DNA from 4 places in the Aminobacter sp. Y103A genome. Region 1 is predicted to be linked to each of the others. Evidence: riboswitches for the same ligand, from Rfam matches in the RefSeq annotation. Region 1 holds a riboswitch; each other region holds the start of a gene.
What was found. Region 1 has a riboswitch for cobalamin ahead of Amn_RS02825 (aromatic ring-hydroxylating oxygenase subunit alpha). Riboswitches for the same ligand answer to the same signal wherever they lie in the genome.

Region 2: another riboswitch for cobalamin. It lies ahead of Amn_RS28810 (TonB-dependent receptor domain-containing protein); the one in region 1 lies ahead of Amn_RS02825 (aromatic ring-hydroxylating oxygenase subunit alpha).
Region 3: another riboswitch for cobalamin. It lies ahead of Amn_RS17855 (DUF1636 family protein); the one in region 1 lies ahead of Amn_RS02825 (aromatic ring-hydroxylating oxygenase subunit alpha).
Region 4: another riboswitch for cobalamin. It lies ahead of metE (5-methyltetrahydropteroyltriglutamate--homocysteine S-methyltransferase); the one in region 1 lies ahead of Amn_RS02825 (aromatic ring-hydroxylating oxygenase subunit alpha).

What each region holds. Positions count from the first base shown of each region.
Region 1 is NZ_AP017986.1:594,007-598,756, reverse strand. It holds gene Amn_RS02840 (iron chelate uptake ABC transporter family permease subunit) at 1-119, shown strand, start outside; gene Amn_RS02835 (iron ABC transporter ATP-binding protein) at 116-874, shown strand; gene Amn_RS02830 (FAD-binding oxidoreductase) at 924-2,021, opposite strand; gene Amn_RS02825 (aromatic ring-hydroxylating oxygenase subunit alpha) at 2,044-3,291, opposite strand; cobalamin riboswitch at 3,410-3,616, opposite strand; gene metH (methionine synthase) at 3,704-4,750, opposite strand, start outside.
Region 2 is NZ_AP017987.1:263,748-268,497, forward strand. It holds gene Amn_RS28800 (AMP-binding protein) at 1-679, opposite strand, end outside; gene Amn_RS28805 (hormone-sensitive lipase) at 989-1,816, shown strand; cobalamin riboswitch at 2,098-2,299, shown strand; gene Amn_RS28810 (TonB-dependent receptor domain-containing protein) at 2,479-4,338, shown strand; gene Amn_RS28815 (ABC transporter substrate-binding protein) at 4,350-4,750, shown strand, end outside.
Region 3 is NZ_AP017986.1:3,628,472-3,633,221, forward strand. It holds gene Amn_RS17840 (NuoB/complex I 20 kDa subunit family protein) at 1-54, opposite strand, end outside; gene Amn_RS17845 (NADH-quinone oxidoreductase subunit A) at 45-410, opposite strand; gene Amn_RS17850 (winged helix-turn-helix domain-containing protein) at 754-1,980, shown strand; cobalamin riboswitch at 1,976-2,178, shown strand; gene Amn_RS17855 (DUF1636 family protein) at 2,216-2,650, shown strand; gene cobW (cobalamin biosynthesis protein CobW) at 2,647-3,684, shown strand; gene cobN (cobaltochelatase subunit CobN) at 3,699-4,750, shown strand, end outside.
Region 4 is NZ_AP017986.1:1,223,055-1,227,804, forward strand. It holds gene Amn_RS05980 (DUF982 domain-containing protein) at 1-28, shown strand, start outside; gene Amn_RS05985 (DUF982 domain-containing protein) at 369-548, shown strand; gene metE (5-methyltetrahydropteroyltriglutamate--homocysteine S-methyltransferase) at 1,256-3,586, opposite strand; cobalamin riboswitch at 3,703-3,902, opposite strand; partial or broken gene Amn_RS05995 (cytochrome P450) at 4,179-4,469, opposite strand; gene Amn_RS06000 (cytochrome P450 family protein) at 4,436-4,750, opposite strand, start outside.

The DNA.
Region 1 (4,750 bases):
TTGGCGGCCAGATGGTGCTGCAGCATCTTCTGGGCGGTGCCGCGACGCTCGGCGTCGTCATCGAATTCGTGGGGGGCCTCGTCTTCCTGGCCATGCTGATCACAACGAGCAAGCGATGATCGAGATCAAGAATGTTTCGTTGCGCCTCGGCGACACGCAAATCCTGGAGGATGTGTCGCTGACCATGCCCAAGGGTGGGGTGACGGCGCTGGTCGGGCCCAACGGCGCCGGCAAGTCGAGCCTGTTGTCGCTGATCGCCCGGCTGCAGCCGCTGCAGAGCGGATCGATCTCGGTCGACGGCCTGCCGGTCGACACGACGCCAAGCCGCCAGCTGGCCAGGACGCTCGCCATATTGCGCCAGGACCCGGCGGTGGCAAGCCGACTCAAGGTGCGTGAACTCGTCGGCTTCGGCCGCTTTCCGCACCAGCGCGGGCGAATCGACGCAAACGACACGAAGCTGATCGAGACGGCATTGCAGCAGTTCGGCCTGATGGATCTCGCCGACCGCTTCCTCGACAATCTGTCGGGCGGCCAGCGCCAGCGCGCCATGGTCGCCATGGCCTTCTGCCAGGGCACCGACTACATGCTGCTGGACGAACCGCTGAACAATCTCGACATGCTGTTTGCCCGCCAGTTGATGCGTGACCTGCGCGCGGCCGCCGACAACGACAAACGCACCGTCATCGTCGTGCTGCACGACATCAATCACGCCGCCGTCTATGCCGACCGGATCGTTGCAATGAAATCGGGGTGCGTCGTCGCCGACGGATCGCCGGCCGAGGTACTTCAGCCCGACATGCTGGCCCGCGTCTTCGGCTACGGCATGGACGTCATCGACGTCGGCGGCGCGCCGCTGGTGCTGCACCACCGCTGACTTTTCCCAACTCCGGACGGAAACCGCTGCACGGTTTTCCTGACTTGCGCTACGCCTCGACCTCGATCGCCGACAGCGGCTTCGAGCAGCAGGCAAGGATGAAGCCATCGTCGATCTCATGGTCGAGGATGCCGCCATTGTGGCTCATCTCGACCTCGCCGGAGAGCTTCCTGACCTTGCAGGTGCCGCATAGGCCGAACTCGCAGGCCGCCGGAATACGCACGCCCGAAGCACGCGCCGTCTGCAGCACGGTCTGGCCGGAGAGGCAGTCGGCGTCGACATCAGACAACGCGAAACGAACCGGCAGGACGGCATCCGGCACAGTCTCGCTGTCCCCGCCCGGCGTCGAGAACGGCGCGGGGACCTCCTCGACGGCAGGTGCGGCAAAGCTTTCCTGATGGTAGCGGGACATGTCGAAGCCGGAAGACTCGAGCATGCCGCGCACGGCGCGCATGAAGGGATCTGGGCCGCAGCAGAACACCTCACGCTCGCGGAAGTCGGGCGACAGCAACGGCAGTCGCACCGCATCGATGCGGCCCATATGGCCGAACCAGCCTTCGCGGCTCGACCGCTCCTCGATCATGAAACCGAGCGACAGTCCGGGCATGTGTGTGCCCAGCAGTTCGAGCTCCTTCCGGAAGATGATTTCTTCCGGACGGCGCGCGCAGTTGACGAAGGCAACGTCCGTCCACGGCGCGCAGTCGTTTAGCCAGCGCAGCATCGACATCATCGGCGTGATGCCGGATCCGGCCGAGACGAACAGATATTTGGCGGCCGGATGCTGGTGCAGCGAGAAGTCGCCTGAAGGGCCATAGGCCTTGATGCGGACGCCCGGCTTCAGATGGTCGAACATCCAGCGTGTGCCGACGCTGCCCGCCTGCGCCTTGACGGTGACGGCGATGGAGAACGGCCGCGACGGGCTGGACGACAGCGTGTAGGTGCGCATGACGGGTGCCGGTTCGGCCGGCAGTTCGAGCGTCACGAACTGGCCCGGCTTGTAGCGGAACCAGGTCTGGTTGTCGGAGCGGAAGGTGAAGGTCCTAACGTCGGGCGCCTCGTCAGTGACGCCGATGACCTCCAGCACCTGGAGCCGGTCGTTCCAGGGCGCCATTTCGTCGAGGTTGCGGTAAAGGCCAAGCTCGGTCATCGCGTTCATGCCCTTCTCCCGGTCAGGCGACGTTGCGCAGGACCGGCTTGCCGCCGTCGGCCAGCCGCGGTTCGATGAAGCCGACGTACCATTCGATGAACTGCATGACGCCGCCCTCGTGTTCCTCCGAATAAGGCCCGGGCTCGTAGGCCGGCGATTTGATGCCGAAGGCATTTTCCTCGACGATGCGGCGGTCCTGGTCGTTGGTCTCGGTCCAGACATGGGTCAGTTCGGCCAGGTCGTAGTCGACGCCTTCGACGGCATCCTTGTGAACCAGCCATTTGGTGGTGACGGCCGTTTCCGTGGCGCTGATCGGCAGCACGCGGAAGGTGACGGCATGGTCGCCGAGCACATGGTTCCAGGTTGTCGGATAATGATAGAGCAGCAGCGTGCCGATCCTGTCGGCCGAGACGCTGTCGGAGAGGTTTTTCCGCACTGCGCGCTTGCCCGACATGGTGTAGCTCACCGCGTCACGCAGCAGTGGCGCGCGTGTCGCCCTGTACTGGCCGCCGGCATCGATGCGGAACTTGCTCGGCAACCCCACCGCCTCGCACTTTGCCCAGTGCGCCAGCATTTCGGGATCGCTTTCGGCGCCATTGACGCCGGTAACGTTCGGCGCCTCGGGAAAGGTCTTGCACAGCTCAGGGTGATTGCCGGCGCAGTGGTAACACTCGCGGTTGTTTTCCCAGACCAGCTTCCAGTTTCCCTCCTCGACGATTGTGCTTTCGAAGGCGACCTTGGCTTCGCGCAGCCGGTGCGGCAGCAGGTACGGCTCGACCATGGCCCGCATCGGCGCGAAGTCGGCGGGCTCGTCGGCGAGGCAGATGAAGATGTAGCCGCCGACGGATTCGCAGGCGACCGGCTTCAGGCCGAACTGGCTCTTGTCGAAGCCTTCCGCCATCTGGCGCGCGAACAGCAGGCGGCCGTCGAGTTCGTAGGTCCACTGGTGATAGGGGCAGACGAGCTTGGCCGCCATACCTTTGTCCGTGGTGCAGACTCGGCTGCCGCGGTGGCGGCAGGAATTGTGGAAGGCGCGCAGCTCACTCTTCTGGTCGCGGACGAGCACGACGGGATAGTCGCCGACCTGGACGGTGAAGAAGCTGCCAGGCTTGGCCAGTTCGCAGTCATGGCCGACAAACAGCCAGTCGCGGTACCAGATCAGCTCGAGGTCGAGCCGGTAGAAATCCGGGTCGGTGTAAAAGGGCTGTGCCAGGCTGAACCCGTCGCGGCGTCCGCGCAGCAGCTTCAGCATTTCGTTCTTCGCATCCATGTCCTGTCCTCGCACCAAGGACTGAACGGGTGGCTTGATTTGGGAAGAACGCCAGCCGGCGGACGCAGAGGTCCGTGCAGCAACGATCCGCCTCTTGACCGCCCACCGCGATCAGTCGAGTTCCGTCAGGTTCAAGGCTGGTTTCCGGGCTTCGGAGCTGTCCTTCCGGACTGTCTCGACACCTTCCCAGGCCGGCTGGCCCAGTGGTCTCCCGTCGAAACAATAACTCCGCCACCGTTGCGGGGGCAGCGCCGGCTTCTCACCGGCTTCCCAATTCTCCGCTTCGTCTCACACTCGAAGCAGCACCTTGAACATGACCGGATCAGACCACGGATTGGTGGCCGGGCACGAGCATGAAAACGACATGGGCTCAGCGCAAAGGCGACAGAGCCCATGTGATGTCATCGTGTTGCTATTCGGCCGCTTCGGCGAACGATGCCGGCACATAGTTGAGGATCGGCCCGAGCCAGCGCTCGACCTCGGCGATGGTCATGCCCTTGCGCCGCGCATAATCCTCGACCTGGTCGCGCTCGACCTTGGCGACGCCGAAATAATAACTCTCGGGGTGGGCGAGATAGATGCCGGAGACCGACGAGCCCGGCCACATCGCCATGCTTTCGGTGAGGCTGACGCCGGCGGTTTTCTCGGCATCGAGCAGGCGGAACAAGGTCACCTTTTCGGTGTGGTCGGGCTGGGCGGGATAGCCCGGCGCCGGACGGATGCCGCGATAGGGCTCGCCGATCAGGTCGTCGGGCGCGAGGTTTTCATCAGGTGCGTAGCCCCAGAACTCCTTGCGCACCTTCTCGTGCATGCGTTCAGCGAAGGCCTCTGCGAAACGGTCGGCCAGCGCCTTGACCATGATCGAGGAGTAGTCGTCATTGGCGCGTTCGAAGCGCTCGGCGATCGCCACTTCCTCGATGCCTGCAGTGACCACGAAGCCGCCGAGATAATCCGGCTTGCCGCTGTCGGCGGGAGCGATGAAGTCGGCCAGTGCGACATTGGCCTTGCCGTCGCGCTTGGTTAGCTGCTGGCGCAGGGTGAAGAAGGTGGCAAGCTCCTCGCTGCGTGCCTCGTCGGTGAACAGCCTGACGTCGTCGCCGACCGAATTGGCCGGCCAGAAGCCGATGACGGCCTTGGGCGCGAACCACTTCTCGTCGATGATCTTGCGGAGCATCGCCTGCGCGTCGTCGAACAGCTGGCGCGCCGCGGCGCCCTGCTTCTCGTCCTCGAGGATCTTGGGGTAACGGCCCTTGAGTTCCCAGGTCTGGAAGAACGGCGTCCAGTCGATGTAGCGGGCGAGTTCGGCCAGGTCCCAGGCTTCGAACACCCTGGTGCCGAGGAAGGTTGGCTTCGGCGGCGCATAAGATGACCAGTCGACCTTGTGCGCATTGGCACGCGCCTTGGCCAACGGCAATCGCTGCTTGTCAGCTTCGGCGCGGTGATGGGCGTCGGCGACCTT
Region 2 (4,750 bases), on a different replicon from region 1:
AGGCGTCGGCGATGATCAGCAGGTCGCGATGGAAATGCATCGTCGCTTTCGGCACGCCCGTGGTGCCCGAGGTGAAGCCGAGCAGGGCGACGTCGTCGCGGCCGGTCTTGACCGCTTCGAAGATGACGGATTTGTCGAGCGCGACCCGGTCGAGTTCGGCGTCGTGGTTGGCCGTGCCGTCGAAGCCGATCACCTTGGTCAGGAAGGCGCTGTCCTTGGCGCAGGCGATCATCTCGTCCATCAGGCGCGTGTCGCACAGCGCAATCGTGATCTCTGCCTTGTCGACGATCTTGGCGAGCTCACCGGCGCGCAGCATAGGCATGGTGTTGACGACGACAGCACCTGCCTTGGTCGCGGCCAGCCAGCAGGCGACCATTGCCGGGTTGTTGGCCGAGCGGATCAGCACCCGATTGCCGGGCTTGACGCCGTAGTTTTCGACCAGCGCATGCGCCAGTCGGTTGGTCCAGTCGGACAGCTCCTTGTAGGTGCGGCGGCGACCGTTGCCGATCAGCGCGGTGTGGTCGCCCAGGCCTTTTTCGACCAGGCGATCGGTCAGCTCGACGGCCGCATTGAGGTGCTCGGGATAGTCGAAGCCGTCGAGCAGAAAGGTCGGCCACTGGTCCTGGGGTGGCAGGTTATCGCGCGTGAAGGTGTCGATATGCGCTGACGGTCCAAGCATTCTGCGGCTGTCCCCTACCTGCTCATCGGCATGACGGAAGCGCCATGCGTGCGTTGGAATGCGTTACTTCGGGGGAAGGTGCTGCGCCGCAACGGGTAGCCGTTCGGCACAGGCCGCGGCTATGCGCGATCGACATGCGATCGGCGTCTGGCACAGCGAGACCTCCCACGTTCTCGACTGATGGCTGAGAATTGCACCGGACCAAAATTATTTCAAGCATAAAGTTTCTGCCGCTGGCCCATTGACGCAATCCGGCACGCTGGCCATTGCTATGCGCCTGGATTGCTGCCGCCTTGGAGGGATGCCCGTATGCTCGAACGCCATATCGCCGATTGGGACAACGCCTACACCAATGGCGCCAACATCGCCGGTGGCGATCGTTGGCCTGCTGCATGGGTGGAATCGGCACAGACGTTTCGCGACGCCCTGTCGGCAGATGAGAGAGCGCAGTTCGACATCGCCTATGGTGACAGGCCGCGCAACCTGCTTGACCTGTTTCTGCCTGAAGGCACGCCGAAGGGGCTCGTCGTCTTCGTCCATGGCGGTTACTGGATGGCGCTCGACAAGAGCTACTGGTCGCATCTCGCCAAGGGTTCCATCGACAGCGGCTACGCGGTTGCGATGCCGTCCTACAGCTTGTGCCCGGAAGTCAGGATCGGCGATATCGTGCGCGAGGTCGGTGCGGCGATCGGCAAGGCAGCCGCGTTGGTCGAAGGCCCGATCATGCTGACCGGTCATTCCGCCGGCGGACACCTCGTGTCGCGCATGGTCGCGGCTGCTTCGCCGCTTGCGCCCGATGTGCAGTCTCGTATCCGTCATGTCGTTTCGCTCTCGGGAGTTCATGATCTCAGGCCGCTGATCAACACCGGCATGAACAAGACGCTCCACATCGACGAGACCGAGGCGCTGGCTGAAAGCCCGGCGCTGCTGCGGCCGGTGGACAACGTCCGCATCACCTGCTGGGTCGGCGGTGGCGAGCGCGCCGAGTTCCTGCGCCAGAACGCATTGCTTTCCAATATCTGGACCGGGCTTGGCGCCACCACCGCTACAGTGGTCGAGCCCGACCGGCATCACTTCAGCGTCATCGACGGGCTTGCCGACAAGGATCATGCGCTGACAAGGACCTTGCTCGGCTGAACATGCGCGGATGATACCGACGCGGCCGAAGATGATGTCGATGGCCGTAGCGCGCACATCGTCGGTTCAGTTTCCGCGACCCCGTTGGCAATGTGCAGGTGGCCTCTGTCCCCGAGGGGCAGTGCCGTCCAATTGGCGGTCCCATGCAGGGCTTGCCGCGTCCGGGGCGATTGCACAAGTTGCCCTGTTTGTCCGTGTCCAATGATCCTATCTAGTTGAAAATCAATATATTTTATGGCCGGTCGCATGATTGCGATTGACAAGCCTCGGCATCCCTGAGTAGCGTCCGCCTCGGAATCGGTTCCGCCGAGAGGCGGATGAAAAGGGAACACGGTGAGGCCGAAGGCCAAATCCGCGACTGCCCCCGCAACTGTAACCGTTGAGCCTCTTCCATCATGCCACTGAACGCATTCGCGCGTTCGGGAAGGCGGAAAAAGGCTGTGACACGGAAGTCAGGAGACCTGCCCGTTCCAGTCACCCATGCTTGTCCACGGGGTGTGGTCAGGCGCGGTCGCTCGTGGCGGTGACATCGAAAGTGTTGCCGCATGCGGAAGGCCGTCGGGTCAATCTTGTCCCAAAGTCTGCCTGCCGACCTGTCTTGCCTGCGGTTTGGAAACCGGGTGCGATCCTTGTCGCGCCCCCCAAACCATTTGAGGGCAGAAATGCAGAGACTTATCCTGGGCATCGGCGCGATCATGCTGGCCATCCCGACACCATCCAGCGCGCAGCAGGCGCTCGCTGCAGGCGGCGTGACCGTGCTGCCGCGCCTGGTCGTTACGCCGCTCCGCCGCGAAACCGCGCTTGTTCGCCCGACGTCGTCGGTCACCCTGATCGACGAGCAAGAATTGCGAAAGTCCGCGGCAGCAGATCTGCCGTCGTTGCTGAAGCACTATGCCGGCGTTTCAATCATCGGCTATGGCGGCCAGGGCGCGTCGTCCAATGTCTATCTGCGCGGCATGTCGGCCGGCCAGACGCTGGTGCTGGTCAATGGCGTCCGCAGTTCGTCGGCGACCAGCGGTACGAGCTCGATCTTCAACATTCCGCTGTCGTCGATCGAGCGTATCGAGATCGCCAAGGGACCGCACTCAGCGCAGTATGGCGCCGATGCCATCGGCGGTGTCGTCAACATCATCACCAAACAGGGCGGCCAGTGTGCCGACGGCCGTAACACCTGCGGCAGCATCACCTCGGGCGTCACGCATCCCTGGGGTGGCTATCTCTCAGGCGATCTGCGCGGACGCACCGAGGACGGGATCGATTACTCCGTCGGTGGCTCCATCCTCGGCACGCGCGGCTACGACTTCACCACGCCGCTGGCCTGGGGACATGAGCCTGACGACGATGGCTTCCTGCAGGGCTCGCTCAACGTCGCTGTCGCCAAGGAGTATGGCTGGGGCCGGCTATATGCCGATGGCCTGTTTGCCCGGGGCCGCAGCCAGTACGATGCCTCCCCGCCTTCCGCCAATGAAGTTGACACCGACACCTTCGCCGGCAGGATCGGCGCACGGGTGAAGCATTCCGACAGCTGGAGCTCGACCGTCGAACTTTCCGGCAACCTCGACTATTCGAACAATGTCCGTGACGGCGTCGTGGGCAGCAGCGAATTCGACACCAGGCGCTACGGCATCTTCGCGTCGACGGAAAAGTCCTTTGAAACAGGTGAAGTCAGGCATGTCCTGGTCGGCGGTGCCGAGGCCTATCGCGAGGAGGTGGCTTTGACTGTCGATTTCGGTGTCGGCTCGCGCGACCTCGCGGCGGTGTTCGGCCAGTACTCGCTCGACTATGGCGCGCTGACGATCGACAGCGGTCTGCGCTACGATCACAATGAACAGTTCGGAGGCGCCACCACCTACAACATCGGTGCCAGCTACGAGCTCGTTCCCGAGCTTGTGGCGCGCGCCTCGTACGGCACCGGCTTCCGGGCGCCGACCTTCAGCGACCTCTATTACCCCAACTACTCCAATCCCAACCTGAAGCCGGAGAAGTCGCGGTCCTATGAGATCGGCATCAACTGGCGTCCAAGCGAGGGGACCGAGCTTGACGTCGCCTTCTACCAGACCTGGCTGACCGACGCGATCGCCTCCAACCCGCCGACCTACCTGCCGTTCAATGTCGCGCGCGCCAAGGTGACCGGTATCGAGGCCAGCCTGTCGCATGCGTTTGACGACCGCTGGAGTGGCAAGGTTTCGATCGACTACCGCTCGCCGAAGAATGAGGACAACGGCCGCTACATTCCCTATCGCGATCGCTTCAAGGCGGCCGCCGAGGTGAGCTTTGCCGCGACCGACAGCCTCGACCTCACCGCCAAGCTGCTCTACGGCGCGGCGCGCTACGCCAATGCCGCCAACACCGTCAAGCTGCCGGACTATGTGACGGTGGATTTCGCCGCCAACTACACGGTCGACGAGCGGGCGAGCCTGAAGTTTTCGGTCGAGAACCTGTTCGACGAACACTATTCGACCGTCACCAACTATCGCGCGCCGGGCCGAAGCTTCAATCTGAGCTTCACGCGTGTGTTCTGATGCGAGGTAACATGCCCACCAATCGTCTCAGCTGCGCTCGGTTTCGAGCGTGGCTGTCCGCTCTCGCGGGGCTGGCCGCGTTGTCATCAGCGCCGGCAGCCGCCGTGCCGCCGAAGCGCGTCGTGTCGATGAATGTCTGCACCGACCAGCTGGCGATGCTTCTGGCGGCCGAGGGGCAGCTGCATTCAGTGTCCTATCTTGCAAGCGATCCCAACACGTCGGTGCTGGCCGATCGGACCAACGGCTTTGCCGTCAATCATGGCCTTGCCGAGGAAGTGTTTCTGATGCAGCCTGACCTGGTACTCGCCGGAGCCTACACGACACGGACGACGGTTGAGCTGCTGAGGCGCCTCGGCATCCGGGTCGAGGAATTCGCGCCGGACAGCTCCATTGCCGACATCAGGGCCAACAT
Region 3 (4,750 bases), 2.6 Mb from region 1:
GATGCCTTTCGGCTTCGGCGCGATCAGGGTGCCGGAGGCGTCGTTCAATCCCATTCCAGCGCTCCCTTTTTCCACTCATAGACAAAGCCGATGGTCAGCACGGCAAGGAAGATCATCATCGACCAGAAGCCGAGCATGCCGATCTCGCCGAAGGACACCGCCCACGGGAACAGGAACGCCACTTCGAGATCGAAGATGATGAACAGGATGGAGACCAGATAGAAGCGGATGTCGAACTTCATGCGGGCGTCGTCAAACGAGTTGAAGCCGCACTCATAGGCTGAAAGCTTTTCCGGATCCGGACTGCGGTAGGCCACAAGGAAAGGCGCCACGATAAGCGCAATGCCGACAATAAGCGCCACACCGATAAAAATGACGATGGGCAGGTACGAACTCAGGAGAGCGTTCATGCTGCGAATTCCGTTGGTGGCCTATCCACCCAGATTTACAGCACGGGGTCCGTTTCCGGAAGCGCGACAGATTCTCGCCGAGCCGGACGAAACGGTCGTGCTGCAATGCGGCGACGGTTAGCGCAGCCGGTCGGTCGAAGCAAGTCCAACCTTGGCCAAAACGTGGCAAAGCACACTGCTGGCCCAAAATCCTGCGCGTGTGGCTCCCCTTTGATTTCCTTCGTTTTTTACTCAAGTTTACGCTCCTGACAAGACCGGAACCCAAGTTCTGCTAGCATTTGCAGCAAAGGTCGATTCTCGTGCCCTTGCGTCACTCCTCAAGAGACTGCGATAGCTTGCCGCAATGAAGGAAAAACTCTCACTCGCCACGGCCCGCCGCATCGCATTGGCGGCCCAGGGATTTGCCGACCCGCGCCCCACCGGCGCGATCACGCGGCGTCACCTGCAGCGCGTGCTCGACCGCACCGGCCTGCTGCAGATCGACTCGGTCAGCGCCGTCGTGCGCGCCCACTACATGCCGCTCTATTCGCGACTAGGCTCCTACCCCATGGCCCTGCTCGACGACGCCATGGCTCCGAAGAAGCGCATGCTGTTCGAATACTGGGCGCATGAAGCGTCGCTGCTGCCGCTGGAGACCTTTCCGTTGTTGCGCTGGCGCATGGCGCGGGCCGAGGACGGGATGTATGGCGGGCTTGCCAAGTTCGGCCGTGCCAACAGGCCCTATATAGAAGAGATCTTTCGCCAGGTGGTCGACCGCGGTCCGATCGCCGCTTCCGACATCGAGGGCGCCAAGGGTTCCGGCGGCTGGTGGGGCTGGAGCCAGGAAAAGCATGCCTTCGAATGGCTGTTCTGGGCCGGCCGCATCACCACCCATTCGCGGCGTGGCTTCGAACGCCTCTACGATCTGCCTGAGCGCGTGCTCCCGGCCGGCATATACGACCGTCCAGTTCCCCAGACCGAGGATGCGCATCGCGATCTCTTGCGAATCTCCGCCCGCGCCCATGGCATCGCCACCGGCATATGCCTGCGCGACTATTTCCGCCTGTCGCCAGCCGACATGAAAGGCCGGCTCGAAGAGCTGGTCGAGACCGGCGAACTGATTCCCGTCCGCGTCGAAGGCTGGGACCGGCAGGCCTATCTCCACGCCGATGCGCGCATTCCGCGCAAGATCCAGGCACGCGCCCTGCTTGCGCCCTTCGATCCGCTCGTCTTCGAGCGCACCCGTGCCGAGCAATTGTTCGACTTCCGCTACCGCATCGAAATCTACACCCCGGCTGAGAAGCGCCAGTACGGCTACTACGTCCTGCCCTTCCTTCTGGGCGAGCGCATCGTCGCCCGCATCGACCTGAAGGCCGACCGACCGGCGGGTATCCTGCGCGTCCACGCCGCCTATGCAGAGCCCTGTGCGCCACCGGAAACCGCAGCCGAACTTTACGAAGAACTCCAGCAGATGCGCGACTGGCTCGGCCTCGAAAGCATCGAGGTGACGCCCGCAGGCGATCTCGGACCCGGCCTGAGCGACATTGCGGGTCGCTCCGCCTCGTTGACTCCACCCCTCGCGAAAGCCTAAATCGCCCACAGACGGTCCTTCGCCCGCAACGGCGAAGGCTAAGAGGGAATGCGGTGCGCGCCGGTGGCGTCAAATCCGCGGCTGTCCCCGCAACTGTGAGCGAAGAGCCAAGCTCGAAGACCACTGGGATTTTCCCGGGAAGGCGAGCGAAGGCGACGATCCGCAAGCCAGGAGACCTGCCGTCGCAGACATTGATCCGATCGCCTGGCGGGTGCCCCGGGCAAGGAGCCTGGATTTGGATTTCGACGACAACCTTCCGGTCGCATCAGCCGACGCATCCTGCGATGCAGCCGACGCGCGCCCATGCGACGTGACCATCCTCGTCTGCTCATCCTGCCGCGACGAAACCGGGTCCGACGCCCATCCACGCGCCGGCGCCCAGCTTGCCGAGCACGCCCGCCTCGCCGCCAATGGCGAGATCGCCGTGCGCAGCGTCGAGTGCCTGGGCAACTGCAAGCGCCGCCTTAGCGCCGCCCTGATCCGCGACGGCGCGTGGAGCTACGTCTTCGGCGATCTCAACACCATGTCGGGCGACGATCTCGTCGCCGGCGCAAGACTCTTCGCCACCTCGACCGACGGCCTGATCCCCTGGCGCGGCCGTCCCGATAGCCTCAAGCGCGGCCTCGTCGCGCGCATCCCACCACTTGCTCTCATCAAGGAAGATACATGACCGCCTCCCTCGAACGCGTTCCCTGCACCGTCGTCACCGGCTTTCTCGGCGCCGGCAAGACCACGCTGCTGCGCAACATCCTCGAGAACTCCAAGGGCAAGCGCCTCGCCATCATCGTCAACGAGTTCGGCGATGTCGGCATCGACGGCGAGATTCTCAAGGGCTGCGGCGTCGATGCCTGCCCGGAGGAAAACATCGTCGAACTGGCCAATGGCTGCATCTGTTGCACCGTCGCCGACGACTTTGTCCCTGCCCTCGACCAAATCCTGTCGCTTACACCGAGGGTTGACCACATCCTGATCGAGACCTCGGGCCTGGCGCTGCCCAAGCCGCTGGTCCAGGCCTTCCAGTGGCCAACGGTCAAGAGCCGCGTGACAGTCGACGGCGTCATCGCCGTGGTCGACGGCCCTGCGCTGGCCGCAGGTAAAGTTGCCTCCGACATGGAAGCGCTCGCCGCCCAGCGCAGTGCGGACGATTCGCTCGACCACGACGACCCGGTCGAGGAAGTGTTCGAGGATCAGGTCGCCTGCGCCGATCTCATCATCCTGTCCAAGAGCGACCTGCTCGACGAAGCCGGCCACGCCCGCGCCACCGCCATCGTGCGCGAGCACCTGGCACGCGCCGTCAAGATCGTGCCGTCGGCGCATGGCAAGGTCGATCCGTCGGTGCTGCTCGGCCTCGGCCTCGCCGTCGAGGACGACATCGAAAACCGCAAGACCCATCACGACGGGGCGTTCGACCACGAGCATGACGACTTCGATACCTTCGTCATCGAGATCCCGTCGATCGCCAACCCGGACGAACTGGCGAAACGCGTCGCCACCGCCGCCGAAGAAGAGAACGTGTTGCGTGTAAAGGGCTTCGTCGACGTCGGCGGCAAGCCGATGCGGCTGCTCATCCAGGCCGTCGGACCGCGCGTCAACCACTATTATGACCGTGCCTGGACCGCAGAGGACGACCGCCGCTCGCGCCTGGTCGTGATCGGCCTCAAGGGTCTCGACCGTCCGGCCATCGAGCGTATCCTGGTCGGCTGAACCGGACAGCCGGGATGCACATCCTCACCACCACCTCCGCCTCGCTCGATGACCTGATCGAGCCTGTCGACCTCAGGCAGAAGCCTGCGGATGTGGTGGCGCTGTCCTTCACCGACAGCGATCTAGCCGGCCTCGCCGGCGCCTGGAAGGCGGATGCGGACAACTTGCCATCGATGCGGCTCGCAAGCCTGCGCGACCTCCGCCATCCGATGTCGGTCGATCTCTGGATCGACAGCGTCGCCAGCCACGCCAAGGTCATCCTTGTCCGCATTCTCGGCGGCCACGACTGGTGGCGCTACGGCTGCGACCAGCTTGCCGCGATGGCGCGCGAAAAAGGCATCGCGCTGGCGCTCTTGCCGGGCGAAAGCCACGACGAGGATCTCAGGCTGATCGAGGCCTCGACCCTGCCGCGCACCGAACTCGACGCTCTACTCGGCTATTTCCGCGAGGGCGGCCCGGAGAACATGAAGGCGCTGGTGGCGCGGCTGGCAGCTCAGGCGGGTGGCAAGAATGCCATGGCAGCACCCGTCGCAGTGCCGAAGGCGGGTTTTTATGATCCGGCGCGGGGCATCGTCTGTGATTTAGAAGCCTCTTTTGCCGGATGGACCAGCGCCTCTGCGCAGGTGTCCGGCAGGACAGAGGGGGGTGCGCAGGATCACGCCATCTCCAGCTCTCCTGCCATCCCCATCCTCTTCTACCGTTCGATGCTGCTCGCCGCCGACGTCGCCCCTATCGACGCGTTGGTCGAGGCACTGAGAGCACAGGGCCTCCGCCCCGTCCCGATTTTCGTCTCAAGCCTCAAGGATAAGGCCTCCCTAGCATTCGTCGAAGCAGCCCTGGACCAGCTCGCGCCTACGGCCATCATCACCGCAACCGCCTTCGCCGCCGGCGCCGGCGCCGAACCGGGCACGGAAACGCTGTTCGACCGCGCCCGCGTGCCGGTGTTCCAGGTCATCGTCGCCACCACCCGCCGCGAGGCCTGGGAAGGCAGCCCGCGCGGCCTTGCGCCCGCCGATCTTGCCATGCATGTGGTGATGCCCGAACTCGACGGTCGCATCCTCGCCGG
Region 4 (4,750 bases), 630 kb from region 1:
ATCGGGCAGTGGAAAAGTGCAGGTGTAGACTTCAACGACGTGTTTGAGACTGGCGCGAGCCGCGTCGAATCGTGCAGTATGCACAGGTTTCACGGTTAGACCACGCGAATGAGAAGCAGTTCCTCACCACCAACTGCAAAACCGCAGATCGCACGCAAGCTGACCATGCCAGACGCAGCTCATGGCGATCGCTTGCCCGCCAATGGCCAGGCTCATTGGCGCGATGCAGCGGTCGCGTTCGGCTGAGTAAAGAAAATGCGGCCCGCGCTGTTTGCCGAGTAGTGGCTGTGGAGGAGGGGATGACCGGGTTGATCAGATTTGAGAGGCCAGTCGTAGTTCAGCTTAGCCGCCGCGGCTCGGAGCGTGTCGTGTTCGACGTCAACGACGCGGCCGCTATCTTGCTGCGGGATCTGCATCATGAGACCGATAAACGCAGGATAGCGATGGACACCTGTCTGCAGGTGTTACGCGGTAAGACCCATCCACCAGCTGCTCGACGAGCTTTCGTCGCGGCCGCGCTCGAAGCACGCATTCTACGCGGCGATTGAGATTTAGGACGCCGCTCATGAATTTCGGCCATCTGCGCATCGCAATTGGGCGCGGTCCGAACACCCCTGCCGGCTCCGCCAGGAGCAAGCCAACACCGCACTTTCCGCGGCGGCTTTCCTGGTCCGGCGCCGTATGTTGACCATCAAAACATAAGGGGTCCGCCAGCCAGCTGCGGCCGCTCGGCTTCGCCGTCGCGGTGATGGTGATTGCAGCCAGAGGCAGACGGAGCCATCGAGCGGGAATTGGCCCGCTGCAGATGGCAGAGCGTCGATGCCGCTTCAGCAGTCTCCGGAAGTGCCGTTTGAACCTTCCCCCAGCCCTGCATCCGGTCTTCCGGAACGCGCTCCGGGACCGGGGTGCGTGATCGCCGATGTTTCTCCCCATGGTCGGCACCGGGGTTTCGGCGATCAAGGTTGGGAGACGATAGTGATACTGGATTATCCCAATACGGAATAATCCGAAACTGGCTGGCGGTGAGCCGCCTCGTTTCTGGCCGGCTCATTTGAGGCCAAGCCTCCTTCGATCGCCAGCCAACGGCGGCGTCTGGAAAGCTGACTTCGACGCGCCGTAACAAGGGCCGCGGCCAGGCCAAGCTTGCCGAGGCGCTTCGTCACCGGCAGCACGATTTTTTGGGTGCGCCGGATAGACTCCCCTCGGTCGCGCGGGTGTGGCGTTGCCGCTCACCGCCGGCGAGGGGCACCGAGCCCTACGCGGTCTGCGCTTTTTCCCGAATTGCGCGTGCTGCAGCCACCATGTTCATCAGGGCAGGGCGGACCTCCTCCCATCTGCGCGTTTTGAGACCGCAGTCGGGATTCACCCACAGTTGGCCATCCGACAATCGCTCGCGCGCAAGCATGATGAGGTTGGAAATCTCGCCCACTTCCGGGACCCTCGGCGAGTGAATGTCATAGACGCCAGGACCGATCTCGTTCGGATACTTGAAGGTTCGAAGCGTATCGAGCAGTTCCATCTGCGAGCGCGAGGTTTCAATGGAGATCACATCGGCATCCATTGCGGCAATCGCGTCCACGATATCGCCGAACTCGGAGTAGCACATATGGGTGTGGATCTGGGTCGCATCGCCGACGGCCGTTGAAGCCAGCCGGAAGCATTCGACGGCCCAGTCGAGATAGGCCTGCCACTCGGCCTCGCGCAGCGGCAAGCCCTCGCGCAGTGCGGCTTCGTCGATCTGGATCATCCTGGCGCCGGCCTTTTCGAGGTCGCTCACTTCATCGCGAATGGCGAGCGCGACTTGGCGGCAGACGGCTGAGCGCGGAAGGTCGTCTCGGACGAAGGACCAGTTGAGGATCGTCACCGGGCCGGTAAGCATGCCCTTCACCGGCTTTGGCGTCAGCGACTGGGCGTATCGCCACCAGTGTAGTGTCATCGGATTTTGTCGCGACACATCGCCAATGATGATCGGGGGTCGCACAAAGCGCGAGCCATAGCTCTGCACCCACCCATGCTGCGTGAAGGCAAAGCCGCGGAGCTGCTCGGCGAAATACTGCACCATATCGTTGCGCTCGAATTCGCCGTGGACCAGCACGTCGAGTCCGATCTCTTCTTGCCAGCGAACGGCGGCTTCTATCTCTCTTTTCAGGAAGGCCTCATAGTCGACGTAACTCAGCTCGCCCTTGGCATGGGCTGCCCGCGCCTTGCGAACCTCGGCTGTTTGCGGGAAGGAGCCGATCGTCGTGGTGGGGAAGGATGGCAAGCCAAACGTGTCGCCCTGAAGCTTGGAGCGCACGGCGAATGCGCTCTTCCGGCGCGTCATGGCGACCTTGATGCTGGCGACCCGACCTTCGACGAGCGGATCATGCACCTTAGCGGATGTCGCGCGAGCGGCGGCAGCCTCAGCCGACGCCTCTAGTTCGGCGGCGACCGCGTCCCGGCCTTCGGCCAGGGCACGGGCGAGCACGACCAGCTGGTCGGTTTTTTGCGCCGCGAAGGCGAGCCACGATTTCACGTCCGCATCGAGTGCCGTCTCCATGTCCAGGTCGATCGGCACATGCAGCATCGAGCAGGACGGGGCGATCTCCACGCGGTCCAGCGGCCAGCCGGCGACGATCGGCTTGATGCGGTCAAGTATGGCAGGCAGGTTCGCGCGCCAGACGTTGCGGCCGTCGATCAGCCCGAGCGAGAGCACAAGGTCCTTCCGCGCGAGCCGGCCGACGGTCTCCAACTGCTCTGGAGCGCGCACGAGATCGACGTGCAGTCCCGCCACGGGCAGAGAAATCGCGGTCTCGAGATTGTCTCCCAGCGATCCGAAATAGGTAGCGACCATGATCTTCAACTCCGGTGCTGCTTTTGACAGCCGGCAGTAGGCGAATTGGAGCGCATCCCGTTCGTTGGGAACCAGATCGACCACGAGCGCCGGCTCATCGATCTGCACCCAATCGGCTCCCGCGAGCTTCAGCCTCCGCAGGAGCTCCTCGTAGACGGGCAGCAGCCGTGGCAGGAGCGCGATAGGGTTGAAACCTTCCTCAGGTGACTTCGCCAACTTGAGAAAGGTAACCGGTCCAAGCAGGACCGGGCGCGTGTGGATGCCGAGCGCCTTGGCCTCGAGGAAATGATCGACCGGTTTCGCCGACGAGAGGGCAAAGCTCTGATCGTCCGTAAGTTCCGGCACAATGTAGTGATAGTTGGTGTCGAACCATTTGGTCATTTCCATCGCGGCAAGGCCATGCCCGTTGGCCGCATGCTCGTCACCGGCATGTCCACAATCAGCGGCCTGACCTTGGTTGCCGCGCGCCATGGCGAAATAGGTATCGAGTGGGACCTCGCCGTCAGTCCAGGTGTATCGTGCCGGCACGGCGCCGACCATGGCGACGGTGTCGAGCACATGGTCATAAAGCGAGAAATCGTTGGACGGGATTTTCGACACGCCGTGGTCGTGCTGCTCCCTCCAGCTGGCGGCGCGTAGCGCCTTCGCCGTCGTGAGCAGGTCGGCAGCGGGAGATTTTCCGGACCAGTAGCTTTCAAGCGCGAATTTGAGTTCCCGCCGTCGACCGATACGCGGCACGCCGAGCGTTGCCACTGGAATTTGTTGAGAGACAGTCATGCCATACCCCGATGGTTGGGGCGTGGGGACAAGGAACGCGCGAGCAGGCGGCACGAAGCCAGGCTACCGCGGCCACCGAGACACCCCGCCCGTGGACGTTGTTCGTCGTGGCAGGTCTCCTGGCTCGCGGGTCAAAGCCTCTGCCCGTCTTCCCGAGGCCGTTCGCCTCAGTGACACCAATGGGCTTGGCTCGCCGCTAACAGTTGCGGGGGCAGCGCCGGCATCGCACCGGCTTCCCTCTTAGCTCCGCTACAGCAGTGCCGCGCGGAGAACCACGACATGCGCACAATCACAGCAGCTTCGCTCCTTGTCAATACATATAACGAGATGTTTATGTGATGATGCGAATAATGCCCTTGCGCTGATCGGTCTCTTTCGCCCAAAGCCGCTTACGATGCCGCCTCTTATCAGTGCAGGCTCGGAGAGATCCTTGTCCCCATCGGCGACGCCGGATCAGATCGAGGTCGCCGGGCTCAAGGGCGTAAAGTCGGGCCAGGTCGTCACGGTCAGCCGGGAATCCCGGTAGTTGTTCCCCGCTCGGCTTTGCTCAGCGTGCTTGCGCATTCGCCATCAGCGCGCTGATGACCACGCCCGGTAGCGGAAAGGAGAGGTGGCGCTGCAGGTCGGCGGGTTGGGGCTGGGCCGTCAGCGTCTCGAACAACTGCGTGGCGATCGCCTCGACCTGCTGCGCGAGCAGCTTCACCCTGCGATTGCTGAAGGCCGGCGCCACGATCGTGCGTAACCGGGCATGCTCGCCCCCCTCGTGCGAGACCAGCCACCCCGGCGAACCGAGAATCACCGAATCCGGGGTGAATGCCGCACTCTCTAAGCGACGGAAGGGCGGAAGCTGACCGGCAGGCGCTGCGGGCAGCGAATGACGTAAGACGGCATGTAGACGACGTCCTCCGCGGCGATGGCCAGCGCCAGATCCTCCAGCCGCCCGAACAGCGCGGGGAAGGCGCAGCGCAATTCCAGGCGCGCCAGCGCAGCGCCCAGGCAGGAATGCGGCCCCTCGCCGAATGACAAATGCGGGTTGTGCCGCCGGGTGACATCGAACCTGTTGGCGCCGGGACCGAAGGCCTTTTCGTCCCGGTTCGCCGCGTGGAACGCCATCAGGACGGCATCGCCGCGGCGGACCAG